Regions from separate parts of the Psychrobacillus sp. NPDC096623 genome, predicted to be linked through region 2. Evidence: riboswitches for the same ligand, from Rfam matches in the RefSeq annotation. Region 2 holds a riboswitch; each other region holds the start of a gene.

Region 1 (8,252 bases), on a different contig from region 2:
AACCCAGTAAACAATCGCAAGAGCGATGAAGATCTCTAACGCATGAGTATTGTAGTTAGCGGCAATGATTAAATTCGCTTTACCAACGATATCGATTAACCCGATTGTATAAGCGAGGGAGCCTTCTTGAAGTAATGCGATAAGACCATTTCCGAAATTAGGAAGTCCAACAACAAGTGCTTGTGGGAAAATGATTCGTCTATATGCTTGAAAGGGGCTTAGACCAACGCTAACTGCGGCTTCAAATTGTCCTTTTTCAATAGACTCATAGGCAGATCTAATAACCTCTGACATAATAGCAGCGAATTGTAGGGTAAATGTAATGACTACAAATACTGCTGTATTTAAATCATGTAAATATAACCCGAAATTATCGGCTAAGGCAGGAACTCCGTAATACACTAAAAACAGTAGCACGATAGATGGCGTACATCTTAAAATTGTAGTATACAAATTCGCAGTTTTTTGAGCAATTTTACTCTTCCCAAGTTTCATCACCGCAAGGATTAATCCGAAAAAAGTCCCGAAAATAATAGACAAACCCGCAACCATAAAAGTTACTTTTAAAAACGGAAGCAATACTGGTAGCGAATTCCAAATGTACGATATATCAAAATATTTTTCCATATTACGCATTTTCCCCCTATAAAATTTTGAAAGGCTGCCTGCGCGTCCTACGCTAGGCAGCCTCTATAGGAAACATATCTGTTATCTTTCTACCTTGTCTAACACTTCAAAAAGGTCCCTACCGTAGAACTCATTGCTAAGTTCGTTCGTTTTCTTATCTTCTTGTAATTGTTTAATAGCTTTGTCGAATGCATCTGCAAACTCTTGCTCTTTTTTGTTGAATAATGGCCATGTCTTAATAACAGCAAATTCATTGTAAACTACTTCATCTTTTAAGTTGTAGTAAGGGCCAGCCTCATCTAATACTTGTTTTTGGAATGGTCCTTCAATAATGACACCACCGTCTACACGACCTTCATTTACCCATTGAACTACATCCACTGTAAATGCATCTCCAGCATCTAGTTTAACTGGATTGTCTGGGTTTGCTTTGTTATATTCATCAATTACTGTGTACTGTGCATTATTTGCTGCAATCGGTGCTAATGAGAAACCGGCAGATGCAAAATCCTCTAATGATTTAATATGCTCATTCTCTTTTTTCAATACGAGACCTGCGCTACTTAATCCTAAAAATTCCTTAGGGTAAATAAACTTTTCAGTGCGTTCTTCTGTCCAAAAAGCATTTTTTACACCAACTTGGAATTTACCTTGCTCTACTCCGATTAATAGATCATCACTTGTAGTTCCTACATATTCAAATTCATATTCAGGAAGTAATTCATCCACTAGTTTCATAACCTCTACATCGTAGCCAGTCGCATTACCTTTGTCATCTAACCAAGAAATAGGTTTAGAGGCCATGTCATATGCCACTTTTACCTTGCGAACATCTCCGCCCTCTGATGAAGTAGAAGTCTCTCCAGAACCACAAGCCGCTAAAATCGTAATAGATGCTAACCCAACTGCTGCTAATTTAAAATACTTTTTCATATTCATTCTCCTTATCATTTCTCTAATTTTTTATTTTTATCTTCTTCTAACGCAGAAAGTGCTAGTTTTTTAATTGTCATATCATCCATAGGAGGATTATGGAGTCCTGCACGAACATCTCGGTAGTAACGTTGTAGTGGATTTGTTCGCTGCAAGCTTTTGGCACCAACTAAACGCATGGCTTTATCGACAATAGTAATTGCTGAATTAGTAACGATATGCTTCGCTACGCTTACTTCGTTGGATAATAGTTCTTTAGTAGACTCATTGTCATAGGCAGAAGCAACTCCGTAAATGACTAATCTAGCCTTCGTAAGCTCTAATTCTATTTCTCCGATGAGCTGCTGAACGTTAGGCAACTGAGCAATAGGTCCATTCAGGCTATTCGGTGAATGGGTATTAGCAAAATGGACTGCGTAATCTCTAGCAGCCTGTGCAATTCCGAGATAGGTTGCTGGTATATGTAGTAGCCAACCATTGATCTTCCCACCACTAGCGAATTCTGGGAGCTCTACCAAATACGATTCATGTACAACTACGTTATTTAGTACTAAGTCATTACTACTTGTTCCACGCATCGATACTACATCCCACGTTTCTTCAATAGTAAGACCTTCTGTATCACGTGGAATAAGGAAGAAACCAATTCTTTCTTTTTCTTCAATCCAAGCAGAAGTTAAAAAGTAAGATAGCACAGGGGAAGCGGTAGTAAATATTTTCCGTCCATTTAAAACCCATGTATCTCCATTCTTAATAGCAGTCGTGCCAGGTCTACCTCCACGCGTTGGGCTTCCAGTCTGAGCTTCACTGACAGAACGATTGATGAGAGCACCATTTAATACTTCTACTGCGAAAAATTCTAATTTTTCTTTCGTCCAAAGTTTGTTTTCGTATAGCTCACCAATTACCCCTAAGCTCCAGCCCACAGACAGGGCCGTATTTGCATCAAAGCTGGCAAGTGTTTCTTGTAGAAGAACCATATCGTAAACCGAAAAGCCATTGCCGCCATATGATTCAGGTAGAGTAAGACTTGCATAACCAAGCTTTATCAAATCCTCCACGTTTTCATGCGGGAAAATAGATTGTTCGTCAATTTCCGCGGACTTACTCTTAAATTTATGTTCTAATTCGTATAAACGATTTATCCATTGTCGCTGCTTTTCTGTTTTAATGTATAAATTACTCAAAATTTATCGTCTCCTTGTATTAATTAATCCAATTTGTTAAGTCGGTATTATAAAAAAATAAAAAGCTCTTCACAAAACGAAAAGAGCGATTAGAAGTATTATGTACTTATCTCTCAATTTCTTGCTGGAAGTAGCACCATACCCTAGTGGGGGCGGTTGCTGAAGCATCATCGGACCAGTCCCTTCGCTTCTCTTAATAAGTAGTATGAAGTTGTTAAAATTATCGTACTACTTCATCAGGATGAAGTCAATAGTAATTCATATTATTTCAATCGGAATTAAATGATAGTTTTAAATTTAAGGTTTTTGGAAAGTCATTCTGGGTATCTATAATAGTGAAGAGATAAATAGAGGAGGAGTTTGTTTGGACAAGAAAGTAACTGGAAACAGCAAAGATGAACAATTAGCAGAATTCCGTGTGGACGATCAAGGACAAGCAATGACGACAAATCAAGGATTAAAAGTATCCGAGGATGAGTTTTCTCTAAAAGCAGGAGAACGAGGTCCTACTTTGATAGAAGATTTCCATTTCCGCGAAAAGATGACGCATTTTGACCATGAACGTATACCAGAACGAGTAGTACATGCTAGAGGATATGCGGCTCATGGAGAGTTTGAGTTATATGAATCAGCGAGTGAATTTACAAAAGCGAAATTCTTACAAACACCTGGCACGAAGACCCCAGTTTTTGTAAGATTTTCTACTGTGGCAGGATCCCGGGGATCTGGTGAATTAGCACGGGATGCTCGAGGATTTGCAACGAAGTTTTATACGGAAGAAGGGAATTATGATTTAGTAGGAAACAATATTCCAGTCTTTTTCATTCAAGATGCTATTAAATTCCCAGACTTAATACATGCTTTAAAACCAGAGCCACACAATGAAATTCCACAAGCAGCTACTGCACATGATACGTTTTGGGATTTTGTTGCCAATAATCAGGAGACGGCGCATATGGTGATGTGGGCTATGTCGGACCGTGCGATTCCACGTAGCTTCCGTATGATGGAAGGGTTTGGTGTAAATACATACCGTTTCATTAACGAGGCAGGTAAGTCCCATTTTGTAAAATTTCATTGGAAACCGTTACTTGGTACCCATTCGGTTGTATGGGATGAAGCACAAAAGCTAAATGGGAAAGATCCAGACTTCCATCGTCGTGACCTATATGAGGCGATTGAAAATGGCGATTATCCAGAGTATGAATTTGGAGTCCAACTAATTGCGGAAGAAGATGAATTTAAATTTGATTTTGATATTTTAGATCCTACTAAACTATGGCCAGAAGAAGAAATACCAATAAAAATTTTGGGCAAAATGACATTAAATCGTAACGTAGATAATGTATTTGCCGAAACGGAGCAAGTCGCTTTCCATCCAGGAAGTGTTGTCCCAGGAATTGATTTTTCCAATGACCCACTACTGCAAGGACGATTGTTCTCTTATACAGATACCCAATTAATCCGTCTTGGTGGACCTAATTTTCATGAACTACCGATAAACAGACCAGTTTGCCCTTTCCATAACAACCAACGAGATGGATTTGGCAGACAAACTATTAATGTAGGAAGAGTAAGTTATCATAAAAACTCACTCGCTGGAAATACACCCACACCTGTTAGTGAAGCTGAAGGTGGGTATGCACATTATCAGGAGAAGATAGATGCTCGTAAAGTACGAGCTCGAAGTGAGAGCTTTAAAGACCATTTCTCACAAGCAACGTTATTTTGGAATAGCATGAGTGATCCAGAGAAAGAACATATTATTAATGCATTTAGTTTTGAACTTGGTAAATGTAAAGAATTGACGGTACGTCAACAAGTACTAGAGATGTTTTCGCATGTAGATTTGGATTTAGCAAGTAAGGTCGCGGAAAATTTAGGGCTGGTAGTGCAAGGTGTAAGTACTTCTACTAGTACAAAGTCTTCACCAGCACTGAGTCAGCTGAATACGATTATGACACCACAAACGCGAAAGATTGCCGTCCTAGTGGGAGAAGGGTTTGACGAGAACTTAGCTGAGATTCTAGCAGACTTAAAAGCTGGTGGGACAATGCCAGAAATAGTGAGTGATCATCATGGATCAGTCACGGGAGCAGATGGAACACTGCTACCGGTAGACCATACTTTCCTAACTGCTGATTCTGTATTGTTTGATGCAGTTTACGTAGCAAGCTCTCAAGGCAAAACGGCTATGTTTGAAAAAAAGGCATCTTATTTCATTAAGGAAGCTTATGCGCATTTCAAACCGATTGGTGCTACATTTAACGGTGAGCAACTAGTCGATAATCTTCACTTCACTGGTCAAGCTGGCGTTCTCTCCAAAGAAACTGGCAAGAGCTTTGTAGATAGTTTCTTGAAAGCCATTGCTACACATCGTTTTTGGAACCGAGCAGTTTAAACCGGGAGATGGGCATGTCCAACTATTTGGGCATGTCCATTTTTGTATAATAAACGATAGGATTAACGAATACTAGGAGGAGAATACGCAAACGATATAGAATGAGATGAATAGAAGAGAAACAGAGGAGTGGGTTTCATGCACTACGTAATAATCGGTGGGGATGCAGCAGGAATGAGTGCGGCAATGGAAATTGTCCGAAACCAACCAGGTGCTCAAGTTACAACGTTGGAAAAAGGGCATATTTATTCTTATGGGCAGTGTGGTTTACCTTATGTAGTTGGAAAACAGATAGCCTCTTCAACAGATCTAATCGCTCGAAGTGTTGAAATGTTCCGAAGTAAATATGGCATAGATGCCAAAACAGGATATGAAGTGACTGATGTGGATCCTATACATAAAACGGTTTCAGGCAATATTACACAAACGAGAGATAAATTCATCATTCATTATGACCGTTTACTAATCGCAACTGGTGGTACATCCGTTATTCCTAATTGGGATGGTCGTCATTTGTTAGGGATTCATACGATTAAAACGATACCAAACACAGAGGCGATTATTGCGGATTTAGCAAATGTACGTCAAGTAACTATTGTTGGTGGAGGATATATCGGGTTAGAAATGGCTGAAAACTTTGTGAGTATAGGGAAAAAAGCACGGATTATTCAAAGAGGAGCTCAGCTTGCAAGTATATTCGATAACGACGTAGCATGTTTGATAGAGGAGCATGCAAAGGCTAAAGGTGTGGAAGTATTATTAAATGAGGAAGTTCAATCGTTCACAGGAGACATTCGAGTAAGCGAAGTAATAACGGACAAGGGAAGCTATCAAACTGATTTGGTGTTAGTAGCTGCTGGAATAGAACCAACAACTTCATTTTTGAACGGAACTGGTATTCAAATGCACTCGAATGGAGCAATTATAGTAAATAAACATTTAGAAACGAATGTGGAAAATATCTATGCGGCGGGAGATTGTGCTACTCATTTTCATCGTATTAAACAACTAAATGACTATATCCCTTTAGGAACTACTGCTAATAAACAAGGGCGATTGGCTGGATTAAATATGATTGGCCAAAACAATGAATTTAAAGGGATCGTAGGAACATCCATCATGAAATTTTTTGATTTGTCTCTCGGAAAAACTGGCTTGTCTGAGAAAGAAGCAGAGCAGCTTGGTATTTCATATGACATACATGTTCAGGAAGCGACAGATATCGCAGGTTACTATCCTGGTAAAGAAACAATGCATATGAAATTAATTTACCGTAAGGATGATCAACTACTTTTAGGTGGACAAATTATTGGAGGGAATGGTGTGGATAAAAGAATTGATGTATTAGCAACAGCACTTTATCATCGCATGACCTTTTCCGAGTTATTGGATCTTGATCTCGCATATGCCCCTCCGTATAATGGTGTTTGGGATCCGTTACAGCAAATGGCAAAACGAAATACTGCGAAAAAATAAAAAAGTAATGTTGACAATTTAAATTTTGTTACATATACTAAGAAAAATCAATTAGTAACAAGCGAAGAAAAGGACATGGATCATTTATAACTTTCTTATCAGAGAATAGGGTCACCGACTGAAAGCCCTTAAAGAAAAGCGAATGATTTACCACCTTGGAGCAATTATGGGGAAAGCATTTATGTAATTATCCATAATCGGGAAACCGTTATCTTGTATGAGCGCAACAGATTTTTTTACGTTGCAAATTAGGGTGGAACCACGACCACACTCGTCCCTTTACCGGGATGGGTGTGGTCTTTTTGTATTTTAATATTCAAGCGAAGAAGAGGACATGAATCATTTAGTATTTTCTTATCAGAGAATGGGGTCACCGACTGAAAGCCCCTAAAGAAAAACAAATGATTTACCACCTTGGAGTAATTATGGGGAACACATTTATGTAACTATCCATAATCGGGAAACCGTTATCTTATTTGAGCGCAACAGTCTTTTTGTGTTGCAAATTAGGGTGGAACCACGACCACACTCGTCCCTTTACCGGGATGGGTGTGGTCTTTTTTTGTTAGGAAAAATTTATGTTTAAAATGGAGGAATTAACATGTCAGTGAAAGAAGAAAGAGTAAGTCATCAAAATTTAGGGCAGCAATTGGAACTGTTTATGTCGATGGAAGAAGCACCAGGAATGCCGTTTTACTTCCCAAAAGGAATGGTATTACGGAATGAACTTGAAAATTTGTGGAGGGAAAAGCATCAACGAGGAGGATATCAAGAGATTAAAACTCCCATTATGATGAAGCAGGAGCTTTGGGAAAAATCAGGGCATTGGGATCACTATCATGAAAATATGTATTTTGCAGATGTAGATGATCAAAAATATGCGATTAAACCAATGAATTGTCCAGGCGCGGTATTAATCTTTAATAGTAAGCGAAGAAGCTACAGGGAGCTACCTATTCGATATGCGGAGCTTGGTTTAGTTCACCGTCATGAACTATCAGGTTCATTGAATGGATTATTACGTGTTCGAGCATTCACTCAGGATGATGCTCACCTATTTGTTTTGGAGGAGCAGATTGAAAGTGAGATAGCGAAGGTGCTTGACCTTGTAGATGAATTTTACTCAGAATTTGGCTTTAGCTATAAAGTTGAGCTATCAACTCGACCAGAGAATTATATGGGATCAGTAGAAGTTTGGAATCAAGCAGAGAAATCCCTTGAAAAAGTTCTTCAGCAAAAGGAGGTAGAATACCAAGTAAATGAGGGCGATGGAGCATTTTATGGTCCGAAAATTGATTTTCATATATTAGATGCACTAGGACGTAGCTGGCAATGTGGCACTGTTCAGCTCGACTTTCAAATGCCTGAGAAGTTTGGCTGTAAATATATCGACGAGGACAATCAACTACGACAACCGATTATGATTCACCGTGCGATTTACGGATCCATTGAACGATTCATAGCGATTCTTTTAGAACATTTTCAAGGTAGCTTTCCGCTGTGGTTATCTCCAGTTCAAGTTAAAGTACTGCCGATTTCCGAGGCACATATCGAGTATGCAGAGGAAGTAAAACAACAACTTGAGCAGAAGGGTTATCGAGTGGAGATAGACAATCGGATAGAGAAAG
Region 2 (8,252 bases):
ACTAGTGCTATTCAATCCATTCAAGCGGATCAAATGCAAGCTGCGTTTAAAATGCTAGCACGAGTGACTAAAATTCAAACACAAATTATTCAGGCTTGGGATGTTCTTTCGACACTAACACCTGCCGAGTATTTAGAGTTTCGGGATAAGCTTGGGAAGTCGTCTGGTTTTCAATCTTTTCAATACCGAAAAATAGAATTTGCACTCGGGTATAAGACAAAGCACGTACTGAAGATTTACGAGCAGGAGAAAGAATTGTATGAGGATTTGAAAGGTGCCTTTCATGCACCGAGTATTTATGATGTTTCGATTCAGGCATTGTCTCGAGCAGGATTTGCGATAAATTCTCAGTTGTTGAATCGAGATTATTCTATTACATATCTGGGCGATGAATCGGTTGCGAAGGCATGGAAGGAAGTTTATCGGAACGTCGATCAATACTGGAATTTGTATCAATTAGCAGAAAAGCTAGTAGACGTCGAGGATTGGCTTCAGCAGTGGCGCTTTCGCCATATGAAAACGGTGGAACGAATAATAGGTTTTAAAAAAGGCACTGGAGGTTCATCTGGTGTGAATTATTTACGGCATGTATTGGACCATCGTTTCTTCCCAGAGCTCTGGGATTTACGTACAACTTTATAGGGGGTTATAGACATGGGAAATAAATGGATTGATATTACACAAACAATCTCCACTCGAATAGCAACTTGGCCAGGGGATACTCCTTTTGAATATGAACTAATCGCTACGAAGGAAGAAGGGGGTGCTGCAAATGTCGGGACGATTAAAGCAAGCTTGCATACTGGAACTCATGCAGATGCACCATTTCATTATGTAAATGAAGGCGAAACAGTAGATATGCTTGACGTAAATCTGTATATTGGTCGTGCAAAAGTGGTGAGTGTCGTTGGAGCTTCTGAAATAGGTAGAGAGGAATTAGAAGCCTTTGATTTGACGGGTGTTGAGCGCTTGCTTTTAAAAACAACGAACACTTCAACCCCTGAAAAATTTCCTGACAGGATTAATACATTGCGAGAAAATATTGGCCCGTTTTTAAAGGGAAAAGGTATTTTTCTAATAGGTACGGACCAACCGTCTGTGGATAGTATAGAAAGTAAAGAGCTGTTGGCTCACCATTCACTGTTTAAACATAATGTATATATTATAGAAAATCTCTTGCTGGAAAATGTGGAGCCCGGTGATTATGATTTAATCGCTCTGCCCTTGAAAATAGAGGGAGCAGATGGAAGTCCGATCCGTGCTGTGTTGAGAAAAGTGGAATAACAGATATAAGTAAAAATAGGAAGGAGGAATAAGAATGAAAAGATTTTTATTCCTATTCATTTCCACAATAGTAATTGGCATGATCTTTTATTTTGGGATAGGTTATCAAGCGGCATTGAGAGAACAAGCGGCCATCATATTTGATATGAAACCTTATATAACATTTGCAAGTATTTTTCCGATATTCATTGGATTACTGTTGCGATTGCCAAAATTGATTATTGAAATTAAAGATAAAAAGAAATGGACGTTTGACTGGATGAAGGTCCTCGTAATTGGAATTCCATCTCTTTATATAGCAATCATTCATCTTCTAGCATTTGTTATCGGAACGAATTTGTTAATTTCAAAAACGTTTCTGCTGTTAGGTGACTTATCATTCACAGGAATAGCTGGTGTAATATTTGGTTATGTTTTGTTAGATAGCTTGAAAAGTAATGAAACCTCGACAAGCAAGGTGCTTTAGAAAAAAGCACCGTATCCCAAAAGTTAATAATCCATTTGACGCAAATACAAAAGTAGTTCATTTTCATTAATTTTTTTAATCTTATACTTACGGATTTGGTTTTCAATTTTCTTTTGCTCGGCATCTTTCCTACTGAACAGGTTTGCTAATTGAAAAATTGCTTCCGCTAGAATAGTTACTGTTCCAGCAGAACCCAGTTCCATTCCTAGTGTTTCTGTTTCTGAAAGCTGTGCTTCAGCAAATTTATCTATTTCCTTTTTATATTCACCTTTAATCACAATATGAGTTTCTTTATTTTTAAAAGCTAATAGTAGATCTTCAACATTAAATGCTTCAAAGTATGAATTTTCTTGTTCTAGCCGTACTAACTCTTCTAAAACAGTACCTTCACTCTTCTCTACTGTTTTAGCAATTGCCTGTATCGTTTTAACGGAATAACTGCTTATATTTTTTTTGTTTACAGTTGCAAGCATTTGTTGACTCAATCCAGTTTCTTTGAATACATCGTATCGTTTCTTCCCGTTTTGTTGTAGATAAATATCTAAAAGACCCATTTTAAGTATCCTCCCTTTACTAAAATATTTTTTACTAAACTATATTTTAGTATATGTAAAAGTTTGAGGGAGATGCAAGCAATAAATTTAAATATGAAGTAACAAAAGAGGACATAATAAAAAGGACCTTGTAGGGCCTTTTTATTTTTAACTTTATAAAAATGCCCAAATTGCTATCAGCAAACAGAATGCCGATAGGATAAAAAAGATAATAAATGTTTGCCTATTTCTTCGAGTTTTATATCCACAAACTCCAAAGAATAGTGCGGCAGCCAGTTTGGAAATGCCCTCATAATAGTCATTTTCAGAAAAGTAGGAACTACTAAAAATGATTGAAGTTAGGAAAGTAATGGTAATAACAGCTTTAAACCAGACAGGTTGATTTAAAAATAGTTTCCACATGAATTTTACCCTCTGCATGCTTATTATCTCCTCCTATTCATATTTACTACTAAACAATGCCTTTTGAACTAACTTCTCTATTTGTTCATAATTTACTTTCAGACAGTGAGGTAAATCATATCCGATATTTTTAAAAACACTTATACTAGTGGTATGAATTGAAATGAGGAGTGGTAACGGGTGAAAAAAGTAGTTGTCATAGGTGGAGGAATAACAGGACTTTCTACGATGCATTATTTGCAAAAGCTTAAAAAGGTAAAGTCTTTAGATTTAGAACTAGTACTAGTTGAAGCAAATGAGTTTTTAGGTGGTAAGATACATACGAAGCAGCAAGACAACTTCATCATGGAGGTTGGTGCGGATTCAATTGTTGCGAGGGACGAAGCAATCACACAATTAATAGAAGAGTTGCAGCTTGAAGGCGAAAAAGTGTACAACTCAACAGGCATTTCCTACATTTTCACAAACAATGAGCTACATGCGATTCCAGCAGACACTGTATTCGGTATTCCCACAAGCATCGAGTCGTTAAATAGCAGTACGCTAGTGTCGGATGCTGGGAAAAAAGAAGCATTAAAGGATTTGGAATTACAAAATGAAACCTTCACGAAGGAAAGCTCTGTTGGTTCATTTTTAGAATATTTCTTAGGGAAAGAATTAGTGGAAAAGCAAATTGTCCCTGTGCTATCAGGTGTATACTCCGGAGATTTGGACAAGCTCACTATTGCTACAACTCTGCCTTACTTAATTGATTATAAAAATAAGTACGGCAGTATTATTAAAGGGTTAGAGGAAAACAAAGCGAAATTTCAAGCTGCCGCAAACAAAAAGTTTATTTCTTTCCAAAATGGGCTTTCCACTCTTATCGATCGCTTAGAGGAAGTGCTGAGCGAATCTACGATTATAAAAGGTGTGGCAACGCAAAAAGTGGAAAAGAAGGATGGCCGATATATGGTTTTATTGGCTAATGGAGAAATGATTGAAGCAGATAGTGTAGTGCTCGCTGCACCTCATCAAGTGGCGCAGGAAATTCTTCAGGATGACCAGTTGGATACTGATTTCGACAAGCTTAAAAATTCATCCCTTATTAGCATCTACCTCGGCTTTGATATTCCAGATGAACAGCTTCCAGCAGAAGGCACCGGTTTTATCGTCTCTGAAAATAGCGATGTGAAATGTAATGCTTGCACTTGGACAAGTCGTAAATGGACACACACCTCTAAGGACAATCAATTGCTTGTTCGAATGTTCTATAAGAGCGCAAGTCCAGCCTTTGAAAGTATGAAAAATATGACTGAAGAAGAGCTGGTAGAAGTTGCCCTCCAAGATATTGAAATGAGCATGAAATTAACGGGCAAGCCTCATGTAATAGAAGTAACAAAATGGAACGATCAAATGCCGAATTATCATCTCGCACATGGAGGGGCGATTCAATCATTAACAGCTAAAATGGCAAATTCAATGCCAAACGTATTGCTTGCAGGCTGTTCTTATTATGGAGTTGGAATTGTCGCTTGTATCAAGAACGGTAAAGAAACAGCAGAAAATATAATCAATTCAATAGTTGAGTAAGTTTCCGGGCCAAAATTCAATTTTGGCCTTTTTTTTATGGGGAAAATGGAATAGTCGGTTATTTAGTAAAATTTACATTTTCTTTAGTTGTGATACGATGCGGGTGGAGGTGATTTGTGCTGAGAGATATGGATTCACGAGAATACAATTTAATTGGTCTCCAAATGTTAGGGAAACGTTTAAATGAAACACATCCGCAAAAGGAAATAATTATTGCAAAAGCAAAGGCCGCAAAAGCTGGTTTGCATGGAGAACGTAAAATAAGTGAAGTGTTTGAAAAATATACATTTCCTTTTGAATACCTTCTGGTAGAAAACATTGGATTGAATTCAAATGGTTACTTTCAAATGGATGCAATTTTTCTTACTCCCTATTTTTTGGTGATTCTAGAAAGTAAAAATATAAACGGAAAGTTATTTTTCAAACAAAATCCTGCAATGTTAGAGAGGGAAACAGCCGAAGGAAAAATCGATGTTTTTGAAAGTCCAGAAATTCAATTATCAAGAAATATTTATTTACTTCAAGAATGGCTTGGTAAACAAGTAATGACTATCCCAATACACGGAGTGATTGTTCTGAGCAATCCGAAAGTGAGAGTAATAGAACCCCCGAAAAAACATAGTGCTATTCTTCCACAAACTATCCCAGTCTACTTACGAAATCTTCCTCGTGAAAATGTATATTTTGATTCGGGTGATATGGAGAAATTTTGCAGTCAAATAAAAGTCGGTCAACAAGCCTATATTCCCTTTCCAATGTGTGTACGCTGGGGAATTAATCCTGAAGACCTGCGGAGTGGAGTCTGCTGTGAAAACTGCAATTTTCATGGAATGATAAAAAGAAAAAGTGGTTGGATTTGCCCTAGCTGTGGTCATTTCGATAAGTTTGCACATGAAAAAGCTATTAGAGATTGGTTTATGCTAATTAGTGATACTATAACGAACAAACAATGTAGAACATTTCTCCATTTAGAATCAAGCGAGATCGCACATAGACTTTTGCAATCAATGAATCTAATCCAGACAGGAACTTCAAGAAATAGAAAGTATAAGTGGGTTTGGTGAAAGAAACACCTGAAAGTTTGTTAGAATCACCTGAATGTAGAAGAGAATCACCAGAATGTACTCAAGAATCGCCGGAATGTCCAATAGAATCACCCGAAAGAACCAAAAAATCACCGGAATCGCCCCCGCCATCCCCAAAAAATCAATAGAAAATTCAAAACACTCTTGACGCTTTAGTTGAATAAAGGTACGATATGTCTAATTAGAAAATTGAATAATGAAATTCTTATCAAGAGAAGCCGAGGGACTGGCCCTACGACGCTTCAGCAACCAGCCATATTGGTCAGGTGCTAAATCCAGCAGACTTTGCAAAAGTTTGGTAGATGAGAAGGTAGTATCTTGCATACACGTAAAGCCTTCTTTTTATAGAAGGCTTTTTTATATGGGAAAGGATGGATACAGGATGGGTTTATTAGAAAAATTGGAGACGTCAATATTGACGGCCGATGGAGCGATGGGAACACTACTTTATTCGTACGGTATTGACTATTGCAATGAGGAACTAAATATTCAGAAGCCGGAAATTATTGAGAAGATTCATCAGGACTATATTGTGGCTGGAGCAGATATTATTCAAACGAATACATATGGGGCGAATGCCATTAAACTGGCGCGCTACGGATTAGAAAATCAAGTAAAAGAAATAAATGAAGCGGCCATCCAAATTGCGAAAAGAGCTGCAGCACCGGGCAATCAATTTGTCCTCGGGACGATTGGAGGTATTCGTGGGATACGAAAAAGTGATGCCACACTCCAAGAAATTATCCATTCACTTGACCAGCAGGCACTCAACTTATTAGCCGGTGATCCAGATGGTCTATTACTCGAAACCTATTATGATTTGGAAGAATTAAAGACTACTGTGACTCATCTTCGTACACTAACGGATATCCCAATCATTGCCCAAGTATCTATGCATGATCCTGGTATTTTGCAAAATGGCTTATCGCTGAATGATGCACTACATCAGCTAGAAGCAATTGGAGCGAACATTGTGGGAGTCAACTGTCGACTCGGTCCCCATCATACCATTCAAGCGTTTGAGGGAGTAAAGCTTCCGGAAAAAGCATTCCTATCAGCTTATCCCAATGCCAGTCTGCTTGATATAGATGAAGGAAGAATTGTCTATGAGTCTGATGCAGATTATTTTGGGAAGGCTGCGTTATATTTGAGGGATGCAGGGGTCCGATTAATAGGAGGTTGCTGTGGGACGACACCAAAGCATATTGAAGCAGTGAAAAAACATATTGGTCATTTAGCGCCTATTACAAATAAAGTAGTAACGAAGAAAAAGCCGATCATTATTCAAGATGCCAAGCCGACTAACACAAAACCGTTACATGAAAAGGCGAAGACAGAACGAACGATTATCGTAGAATTAGATACCCCTCGTCACCTTGATACAACTACCTTTATGGAAGGGGCGGAAAAGCTATATGCGGCTGGAATTGATGCAGTGACGATGGCAGATAATTCACTGGCTTCTCCACGAATTAGCAATATGGCAATGGGTTCGATGTTAAAGTATGAAAATAATATCCGTCCACTTGCACATATTACATGCCGTGACCGTAATTTAATCGGTCTCCAATCTCATCTTATGGGACTGGATGCACTTGGCATTCATGATATTCTTGCGGTAACTGGAGATCCAACCAAAATCGGTGATTTCCCAGGTGCCACGAGTGTTTATGATGTATCTAGTTTAGAGCTACTTCAGCTGATCAAACAATTAAACGAAGGAATTTCTTTCTCAGGAAAGTCACTTCGTAAAAAAGCGAACTTCTCTGTAGCCGCTGCATTTAATCCAAATGTTCGTGTGCTTGATCGTGCAGTTAAGCGACTTGAGAAGAAAATTGAATGTGGAGCAGATTATTTTATCACTCAGCCTGTTTATTCAAAAGAAAAAATGCATGAAATATATGAAGCCACAAAACATTTATCGACGCCAATTTTTATCGGAATTATGCCACTAACTAATAGTCGGAATTCTGAATTCCTTCATAATGAAGTGCCCGGAATCAAGTTGTCCGAGGAAGTACTGGAGCGGATGCGTTTATGTGGGGAGGATAGAGAGCGTGCTACTGCAGAAGGTATTCAGATTTCGAAGGAACTAATCGATACTGCAGCGGAACTATTTAACGGAATTTATATTATTACACCATTTTTCCGATATGACATGTCCCTTGAGTTAATTCATTATATTCAAGAAATTGATCGTAAGAAAGAGAGAGAATTCAGCTATGTCCAAACATCTAATTGAGCAACAACTCCAAGAGAGAATATTAATAATTGATGGTGCAATGGGAACGATGATTCAAAATGCGGATCTTAGTCCTGAGGATTTCGGAGGAGAAGAATACGACGGCTGTAATGAGTATTTAAATATCATCAAACCGGATGTGATTGAACATGTCCACCGTGCATATTTAGAGGCTGGAGCAGATATCATTTGTACGAATACTTTTGGTGGCACTCCAGTAGTGTTAAATGAATATGATCTTGGTGATCAGGCGCATGATATTAACTTTCGTGCTGCCAAGCTTGCAAAGGTCTGTGCAGAGGAATATTCTACGTCTGATTGGCCGCGGTTTGTAGCAGGGGCGGTGGGACCAACGACCAAAACGTTGTCAGTCACTGGTGGTATTACATTTGATGAACTTACAACCGACTTTTATGTGCAGGCAAAGGCTTTAGTAGAAGGTGGAGTAGATGTTATTTTATTGGAAACTAGCCAGGATATGCTGAACGTAAAAGCTGCAACAATTGGTATTAATCAGGCATTTGAGGAACTGGAAAAAGAGCTGCCAATTATGATTTCTGGAACTATAGAGCCAATGGGAACGACACTTGCGGGACAAAGTATTGAAGCATTTTATATTTCCATCGAGCATATTAAGCCACTTTCTG
Region 3 (8,252 bases), on a different contig from region 2:
TCTACTGAATCGAGATGGGATTATAAATTCAAACAATATAGCCGATGTCGGTTAGTACATTATTGATGAATGATTGTGAATACGTAAAAATTTCTTCTCGCTCTGGTTCTTGATAGAGGTCATGAAAACAATTTTTCCATTCTTTATATTGATACTCAGAAAGCTCCTGTTTCTTCAGCCAACTTGCTGCAGCATTTGTATCGGTAACTTTATCCCGCTCCCCTGTCATAACAAGAATTGGCTTGTTTGGTATAGAGATGGTCGATTGATTTACCGATTTTAAAAGCGCTTGGAGTTCCTTGTACCATTCAGTTGAAATGAACGATTTATAAGTTGGATCTGAGACGAATTGTTGGAACACTTCATAGTTTCTCGTTAAATCATTTAAATGGATATCATGGTTTATTTTCTGGGGTACTGATAGTTTTGCCAATGCATTCGTCCATTTCGAAGGTAGCTTTTGAAGCTGGAACCAAGGAGAAGTTAGTATTACACCTGCATATTCAATATCAAGCTTACGTAGGACTTTTACTAGTAAGGTCGCTCCTAAGCCATGACCGATCAAAAAAATCGGAAGATCGTACGTAACAGCAACTTGCAACGCTTGTTTAATGTAGTTCTTGTACAAATCGAAGGATTCATCGTGCATCGTTTTTGATTTTTTTAGTTCTCCATGTCCTGGCAAATCACCCATCACGATATGATAGTTGGAGCTTCTTAATTTTTCTATTAACCAAGCATACCTTCTATGATGCTCGTAGGCACTATGAACAATAACGATCACTGCTTTAGGCTTTCCTTCTGTTTCCCATTTCCACATTTAAACAAACCTCTTTTCTTTCCTTGCAATTTCATGGTATTTCGTTTCTTTCGTGGTGTTTGTCTGATACGATTAATTATATTCTAACTTCAAAAGGAGCGGTTGCAAAATGATTTACCCCTACAAAGATAAAACTCCCATTATTGACGCCTCAGCTTTTATAGCTGATTATGTCACAATAACAGGTGATGTGACAATCGGTCCAGAGACTACAATTTGGTTTAATACGGTAATTAGAGGTGATGTTGCTCCTACTATTATTGGAAGTAAGGTTAGTATACAGGATTTAAGCTGTTTACATCAAAGCCCAAACAAAGCTCTAATAATAGAAGATGAAGTGACTATAGGACATCAAGTGACGTTACATAGCTGTATAATACGTAAAGGTGCATTGATAGGAATGGGGTCAATTATTTTAGATGGTGCCGAAATTGGGGAAGGTGCATTTATTGGAGCCGGAAGTCTTGTACCACCTGGTAAAAAAATACCTCCAAATTCATTAGCACTAGGGAGCCCTGCAAAAGTCGTACGAGACCTAAATGACGAGGATAAAGCGGATGTTCAAAGAATTATCCGAGAATATGTAGAAAAAGGACAATATTATAAATCGCTTCAGAAGTAAATAATCGTACCGTTTGTTTGTGTGGATTGATTGATTTTCGTCTTGGTCGATCGATTTTGCACCTGATTGAGTGATTATTAGCTCTTATCGATCGATTCAATGTCATCATTGATCGTTCGCTTAATATTCACCATTGAAAAAAGGCTTTCCGTCATAGGAAAGCCTTTTTTGTTCATACTACTTATAATCCAGCCATTTGTTTTAATTCTGCAGCTTTGTCTGTTTGTTCCCATGGTACATCAATGTCTGTACGACCAAAATGACCATAAGCAGCTGTTTGTTTGTATATTGGACGGCGAAGGTCTAGCATTTTAATAATTCCTGCTGGACGTAGGTCGAATAGTTCGCGAATATACGAAACTAATTCAACTTCTTCTACCTTACCAGTACCAAATGTTTCAACAGCGATAGAAACTGGCTTAGCAACACCAATTGCATAAGCAAGTTGTACTTCACAACGATCTGCAAGACCAGCAGCAACAATGTTTTTAGCAACATAGCGTGCAGCATAGGCAGCAGAACGGTCTACTTTTGTTGGATCTTTGCCCGAGAAAGCTCCCCCACCATGACGTGCATATCCACCGTACGTATCTACGATGATTTTACGTCCTGTTAAACCAGCATCTCCCTGTGGTCCACCAATAACAAAGCGTCCTGTTGGGTTGATAAAGTATTTTGTATTTTCATCTATTAAATTTGCAGGAACAATCGGATTGATCACCACTTCTTTAATATCTTTTTGAATTTGTTCTAACGTAATTTCTGGATGGTGCTGAGTTGAAATAACAATTGTATCAATATGAACCGGGTTATTATTCTCATCATATTCTACAGTTACTTGTGTTTTACCATCTGGACGAAGATAGTCTAACGTCTCATCTTTACGAACTTGAGCTAATCGATGAGACAATTTATGCGCTAAACTGATTGGTAGCGGCATAAGTTCAGGTGTTTCATTACAAGCGTAGCCGAACATTAAACCTTGGTCTCCTGCTCCGATTGCTTCAATGTCAGAATCGCTCATGGAGCCTTCTCTAGCTTCTAAAGCTTGGTCCACACCTTGTGCAATATCAGCTGATTGTTCATCGATTGAAGTAAGCACAGCAGAAGTTTCTGAATCGAAACCATACTTAGCACGTGTATAGCCAATATCTTTTATAGTAGAACGAACTACTTTAGGAATATCTACATAAGTAGATGTTGTAATTTCTCCAGCAACTAATACTAGTCCTGTCGTAACACTCGTTTCACAAGCTACACGAGCATTTGGGTCTTCTGCTAAAATTGCATCTAGAATTGCATCGGAGATTTGATCACAGATTTTATCTGGATGACCCTCTGTTACTGATTCTGATGTAAATAATCGACGTTGTGTCATAGATTATTCCTCCTATATCCTGCGAGATTTCTCTCAAGAATTGATACGGTACTCATTCCCATGTCAAGCCATTCAAAATTCCATGCACTTTTAAAAGATATGATTTTTTGTGCATTGAAGTTAACTTGAAGCCGTTTCGGACTTGGCACACAAGGATAAAGGGCGATGTTCAATAAAAAAGCCCCTCACTCACGTAAATATACATGAGGAAAGGCATTAATATCATAAGCACCTTTCACTCTTATCAATCAAGGAATTTCACCTTGTCTCAGGTTTGGCACCTTTGTAATAATAAAAAATTACAGGTTGCCGGGTTTCATAGGGCCTGACCCCTCCACCAGCTCGGGATAAGAGTATCCGTTCAATTTATCATCATACGTAAGTCTGTAAAAGATGTCAACTATTTTTGTTTGTATTTTATACACAAAAGAAAAATTTTAAAGTAATTAGTATAGACTATTCACTCCAATGTGTTATACTAATTCACATATCTAGTAAAACTTCTTCTTTTTTAGAGGAAATATAAAAAAAGGATGGTATATTCAACATGAATTCAATCGATACTGTGAGTGAACTGAAAGAATTGTTAGCAGGTAATAACGTTAGCAGCCAATTGTCAGTGCCACAACTAGTGGAAAAAGCTACAACAAGAGGAGAAGCTGTTCTAACTTCTACTGGTGCAGTTAAAGCCGAAACAGGTAAATATACTGGCCGCTCTCCACAAGATAAGTATATAGTAGATGAAGCTATTTCAAAAGACAAAATCGATTGGGGCTCAGTAAACCAACCAATTTCTTCTGACGTTTTTGATGCATTATATAAAAAAATGACTGATTTCTTAAATAAGCAAGACGAAATCTTCGAATTTAAAGGATATGCAGGAGCAGATAAAGAATCTCGTCTAGGTATTCAAGTTATTAATGAATACGCTTGGCATAATCTTTTTGCTCATCAACTATTTATCCGTCCGACACAGGAAGAACTTGCAACACATACAACTGACTTCACTATACTTTCTGCACCTAACTTTAAAGCAGATCCAGCAGTAGATGGAACTAGTTCAGAAACGTTTATCATCGTATCTATGGAAAAACGCACGGTATTAATCGGTGGTACTGAGTATGCTGGTGAGATGAAAAAATCCATTTTCTCTATTATGAACTACTTATTGCCAGAACAAGACATTTTACCAATGCACTGCTCAGCAAATGTTGGGGATGATGGGGACGTTGCTTTGTTCTTCGGTTTGTCTGGAACAGGAAAAACGACTCTTTCTGCGGATGCAGGACGCAAATTAATCGGGGATGACGAGCACGGCTGGTCAGATAACGGTGTATTTAATATCGAAGGTGGTTGTTACGCGAAATGTATCGACCTAACGCGAGAAAATGAGCCCCAAATCTGGGATGCTATCACTTTCGGAACTGTATTAGAAAACGTTGTAGTAGATGCGGAAACACGCGTTGCTAACTATGCGGATAACTCATTAACAGAAAATACACGTGCTGCTTATCCAATTCAATATATCGATAATATTGTAGACCCATCTGTAGCAGGTCATCCAAATACAATAATATTCTTAACTGCTGATGCATTTGGCGTATTGCCTCCGATCAGTAAACTAACGAAAGAACAAGCAATGTACCATTTCTTAAGTGGATTTACATCGAAACTTGCTGGAACTGAGCGTGGAGTAACTTCTCCTCAACCAGTATTCTCTACTTGCTTTGGCTCACCTTTCTTACCATTGCATGCAACGGTATATGCAGAAATGCTTGGGAAGAAAATTGACGAACACGGCGCACAAGTATTCTTAGTAAACACTGGTTGGACTGGTGGAGAATACGGTGTAGGTAACCGCATGAAGCTTTCATACACACGTACAATGGTTCGTGCAGCAATTGATGGCAAACTAAACAATGTTGAAACAGCAACAGATGCAGTATTTGGTTTAGCGATTCCGACAGAAGTAGAAGGCGTTCCTTCAGAGGTACTAATTCCGCGTAATGCTTGGGAAGATAAAGAGGCATATGATCAAAAGGCAGCTGAGCTAGCTCAATCATTCCGTGAAAACTTTAAAAAGTTCGGAACAGTTTCAGAAGACATTTCGGTTCAAGGTGGACCATTATCTTAATAAAGTAAACATCAAAAGAGCCAAATTCTATTGAATTTGGCTCTTTTTAATAATTGTTTATTAAAATATATGATTATAGTATTACACCAGCAAAGCTTCCCCTCAATGCTTGCTTAGCCTACAGGAAATTCAACCCTCAACATGTGCTGTACTTATTAGCAGCATCCAATTAGCATTAATCACCATTAGTCGCATGGTATGAACTATTAACTAATTTCGGAAATATTTCTACAAACTTTTCCGCTTCCTCTTCATCAACCTTATATAGAATAATTTCTGAACCATAGTGTCCTATTTCCATCTGTTCCTCTCCATCTTCTTGGAAGAACATCGTAAACCACTTTAAGCCCCCCTTTGGATCAACAGAATAATTTCTAAAATAGAGCCTATTTTCATCCGTTAGATTAATAGTAACCACTTTCATCAATCCCTCTGTTTGAACAGAAACTGCTCGAGAGTTTAACTCTTCTAACACGTCTAGTTCCTCACTCCAACAATGGATGACTACCTCTTGGAATTCATTTGTATATTGATCCCACAAATCCTCCCAAAAACTAGTATCTATAGGAAACGAAGATTTTCCTTCAACACTCATTGCTTCTGTTGTTACTACTACATTACCCATTATTAAACCCCTCTCTGACTTTTCATCCAGTGACATGCATCTTTCACTACACGTCTATTTATTTTGCTCGGAAAAAAATGAGTGAAATCTGAATAGTACCAGGTTTCAACTGGTATACTATTCCCTATTAATGCCTGCTCTAAAACCTTTGCATGCTCAAAAGAGACATTTTTATCTTGATCACCATGTATTATAAGCATCGATACCTTCATTTCCTCTAGTCGAGGTAATACATCTCGCTGTTCGTATCCTAAAGGGTATTTAGTTGGGGTACCACCAATTACTCGTTTCATCATCTTACGCATGTCTAATCTTTCCTCATACGTTAAGTAAATATCGGAAACGCCAGCCCATGTAACTAATGAAGTAATATCATTGCGTAGTATTGCAACCCATAATGCCATAATTCCACCGCGTGAAAATGCAAATAAGTGAATCCGCTCTGGTATGCAATATTGCTTTAATATGTCTACCCCGTATATAGCATCCCAGCGGTCCTCTCCCGCAAATTCATCTCTTCCCTCACCACCACGGTTGCCTCGGTAATATGGTGCAAATACGATAAAGCCTTCAGAGGCAATTTGTGCAATTCGTGCGGGTCGAACCATACCAATGCTTTGCATACCACCTCGGCAATATAAAATCCCTTCGTAGCTTCCGGCCACTTTTGGTGAAGCTAACATTCCTTTAACTCGAAGACCACAAGACCAATATGTAATTTCTTTCAATACAATATGAGGATTTGGTGAAGGGTAATTCCGAACCCTTTCAATCGTTCCATTTTCCATCAATTTCATTCACCTTCTTTAAAATTGCTTTCATCCCATCGTCTTTCATATGGAAGCTTAAATTATCACTATGAGAAAGTTCTTCTTTGGATAACCAGATCGCTCCTTCTGTCTCAAAGCTTGTCTGTTCTTTATTAATATACCCAACTTCAGCTATATAAACAGTTTTACAAAAAGGGTTATTATCCAGGACCAGATACTCTGCAAACCACTCTAACTCCACTATATCTACATTCGTTTCTTCTTTTGTTTCCCGAATGGCTGCTTCAATTAATGTTTCCCCGTCCTCTACCTTACCACCTGGAAACTCCAATCCTCTAGTAGGATTCTTTGTCAGTAGCCATTTGCCTTTATGTTTTGCTAATATAAGTACATGCTCAGATGCAATTGAAAAGCTTCCATGTTGAAAGGATAGCTGTACTTGATAACCATTTAAATCCTGGAAAGAAATCATATCTGAATCTCCTTCGTTTTTTCTTAATTTTAGCATATGTATTCAAAAAGACTTAGCTCAAAAAGGAGCTAAGTCTTTGAGTATCTATTCTTTGTTAGGACCCAGTTTGTAATCTTCATTACCTTCTTCTCTATTCTGTGCAATATTCTGCTTTGACTTGTTTTGCGGAGATTGATTTAGAAGAGAACTAACATTTCGATACGTTACAGGATTTTCATTACCTTTTCTATTTAAATTCTTACTCATAATTGAACCTCCATTCTTCTTTGAAAATAAGGTAGCTGTTCGATAAAACGTTTAGACTCTTCCGAAGTGAATTCATGAATCCATGCATACACTTTTTTCAATCTTCTATCGTATTGATCATTTTCTCCATCCACATGATATGGCTTCACGGACATTGGTTCATGTGCTCGTAAAAAATTCCTACTTTGCACCGATTTCAGTTGATAGAAGAGTCTTTCAAATACTTTGATTTCATTTCTGGTAGCTGTTACTTCAAATTCCCATTGAGATTCATCGGGATAAGCGTATACTTGCTGACTCTTTACGGAGATATACACTTTGTATAAGGTCATTTTCACACATCCTTTTATAAAAGTTTGTGCTAAAAACTAAAAAACATGCGCCAGTGGCACATGTTTTTAAGCTTGAATATCTACAACTGATCCTTTATAAGGATGTGGAGCAGCTGCTTGAGGCATACCTTCTAACATTTCTACTGCTGCAATAGTTTCCATGTTCATCGCATTTTGTAAAACGCTCATTTGCACAGTTTGCTGTAACTGAAGTAAATTAGAAGACATAATGGAGTTAATATCCATAGAAATTCCTCCTTCATACCAAGCTTTATATCAGTAAACTTAAGCTATTATAAAGCGAAAATTATTTTTTTGCAGTATTAGAATTGGTATCTCCTAAAAATGCATTCAACATCCACTGATGTTTTTCCGTTTTTTGATAAATAGCATTTAAAATATCCTCTGTCATATCATCTTCATCTTTCGCAGCTTCGTCCATCCCTTTTTTAAGAGATTTCATGATTTTATCAAAATCATCCACTACAGCTTGTACCATTTGATCGGCTGACTCTTTACTCGAAGCTTCTTTTACTTCGGAAAGCTCTAAATGTTCTTTTAAAGTCGCAGTAGGTTGGCCACCTAAAGTTAATAAACGCTCTGCAATTTCATCCATATTAAGTGTAGCTTCGTTATATAACTCTTCGAATTTGGCGTGTAAAGTAAAAAATGACGGTCCCTTTACATACCAGTGGAAATTATGTAATTTAGTATACATAACTGACCATGTTGCTACTTGTTTATTTAGCTCTTTATTTAACGCTGCTGACATAAAATTGTCACTCTCCCTTTAAATATAGTTGCTTTCTCTTTTAATATACCTCTAATTTTCATACAATAAACATAACGATAA

Evidence for each region. A riboswitch is a leader RNA that binds a small molecule or an ion and turns the genes downstream of it on or off. The one in region 2 is predicted to bind S-adenosylmethionine.
Region 1: another riboswitch for S-adenosylmethionine. It lies ahead of ACIQX2_RS13105 (acyl-CoA dehydrogenase family protein); the one in region 2 lies ahead of ACIQX2_RS15300 (bifunctional homocysteine S-methyltransferase/methylenetetrahydrofolate reductase).
Region 3: another riboswitch for S-adenosylmethionine. It lies ahead of metK (methionine adenosyltransferase); the one in region 2 lies ahead of ACIQX2_RS15300 (bifunctional homocysteine S-methyltransferase/methylenetetrahydrofolate reductase).

What each region holds. Positions count from the first base shown of each region.
Region 1 covers NZ_JBIWER010000004.1:196,352-204,603, reverse strand. The annotation lists gene ACIQX2_RS13115 (amino acid ABC transporter permease) at 1-627, opposite strand, end outside; gene ACIQX2_RS13110 (transporter substrate-binding domain-containing protein) at 709-1,560, opposite strand; gene ACIQX2_RS13105 (acyl-CoA dehydrogenase family protein) at 1,575-2,747, opposite strand; SAM riboswitch class I at 2,851-2,950, opposite strand; gene ACIQX2_RS13100 (catalase) at 3,112-5,148, shown strand; gene ACIQX2_RS13095 (FAD-dependent oxidoreductase) at 5,287-6,624, shown strand; gene thrS (threonine--tRNA ligase) at 7,226-8,252, shown strand, end outside.
Region 2 covers NZ_JBIWER010000006.1:29,705-37,956, reverse strand. The annotation lists gene kynA (tryptophan 2,3-dioxygenase) at 1-642, shown strand, start outside; gene kynB (arylformamidase) at 655-1,284, shown strand; gene ACIQX2_RS15325 (hypothetical protein) at 1,319-1,750, shown strand; gene ACIQX2_RS15320 (hypothetical protein) at 1,774-2,304, opposite strand; gene ACIQX2_RS15315 (hypothetical protein) at 2,458-2,724, opposite strand; gene ACIQX2_RS15310 (protoporphyrinogen oxidase) at 2,887-4,278, shown strand; gene ACIQX2_RS15305 (nuclease-related domain-containing protein) at 4,395-5,342, shown strand; SAM riboswitch class I at 5,566-5,672, shown strand; gene ACIQX2_RS15300 (bifunctional homocysteine S-methyltransferase/methylenetetrahydrofolate reductase) at 5,746-7,605, shown strand; gene metH (methionine synthase) at 7,586-8,252, shown strand, end outside.
Region 3 covers NZ_JBIWER010000003.1:485,161-493,412, forward strand. The annotation lists gene ACIQX2_RS11855 (alpha/beta hydrolase) at 29-820, opposite strand; gene ACIQX2_RS11860 (gamma carbonic anhydrase) at 930-1,442, shown strand; gene metK (methionine adenosyltransferase) at 1,624-2,820, opposite strand; SAM riboswitch class I at 3,059-3,174, opposite strand; gene pckA (phosphoenolpyruvate carboxykinase (ATP)) at 3,368-4,954, shown strand; gene ACIQX2_RS11875 (hypothetical protein) at 5,130-5,579, opposite strand; gene ACIQX2_RS11880 (alpha/beta hydrolase family protein) at 5,582-6,367, opposite strand; gene ACIQX2_RS11885 (NUDIX domain-containing protein) at 6,348-6,821, opposite strand; gene ACIQX2_RS11890 (hypothetical protein) at 6,906-7,067, opposite strand; gene ACIQX2_RS11895 (transposase) at 7,064-7,399, opposite strand; gene ACIQX2_RS11900 (YjfB family protein) at 7,466-7,645, opposite strand; gene ACIQX2_RS11905 (Dps family protein) at 7,707-8,171, opposite strand.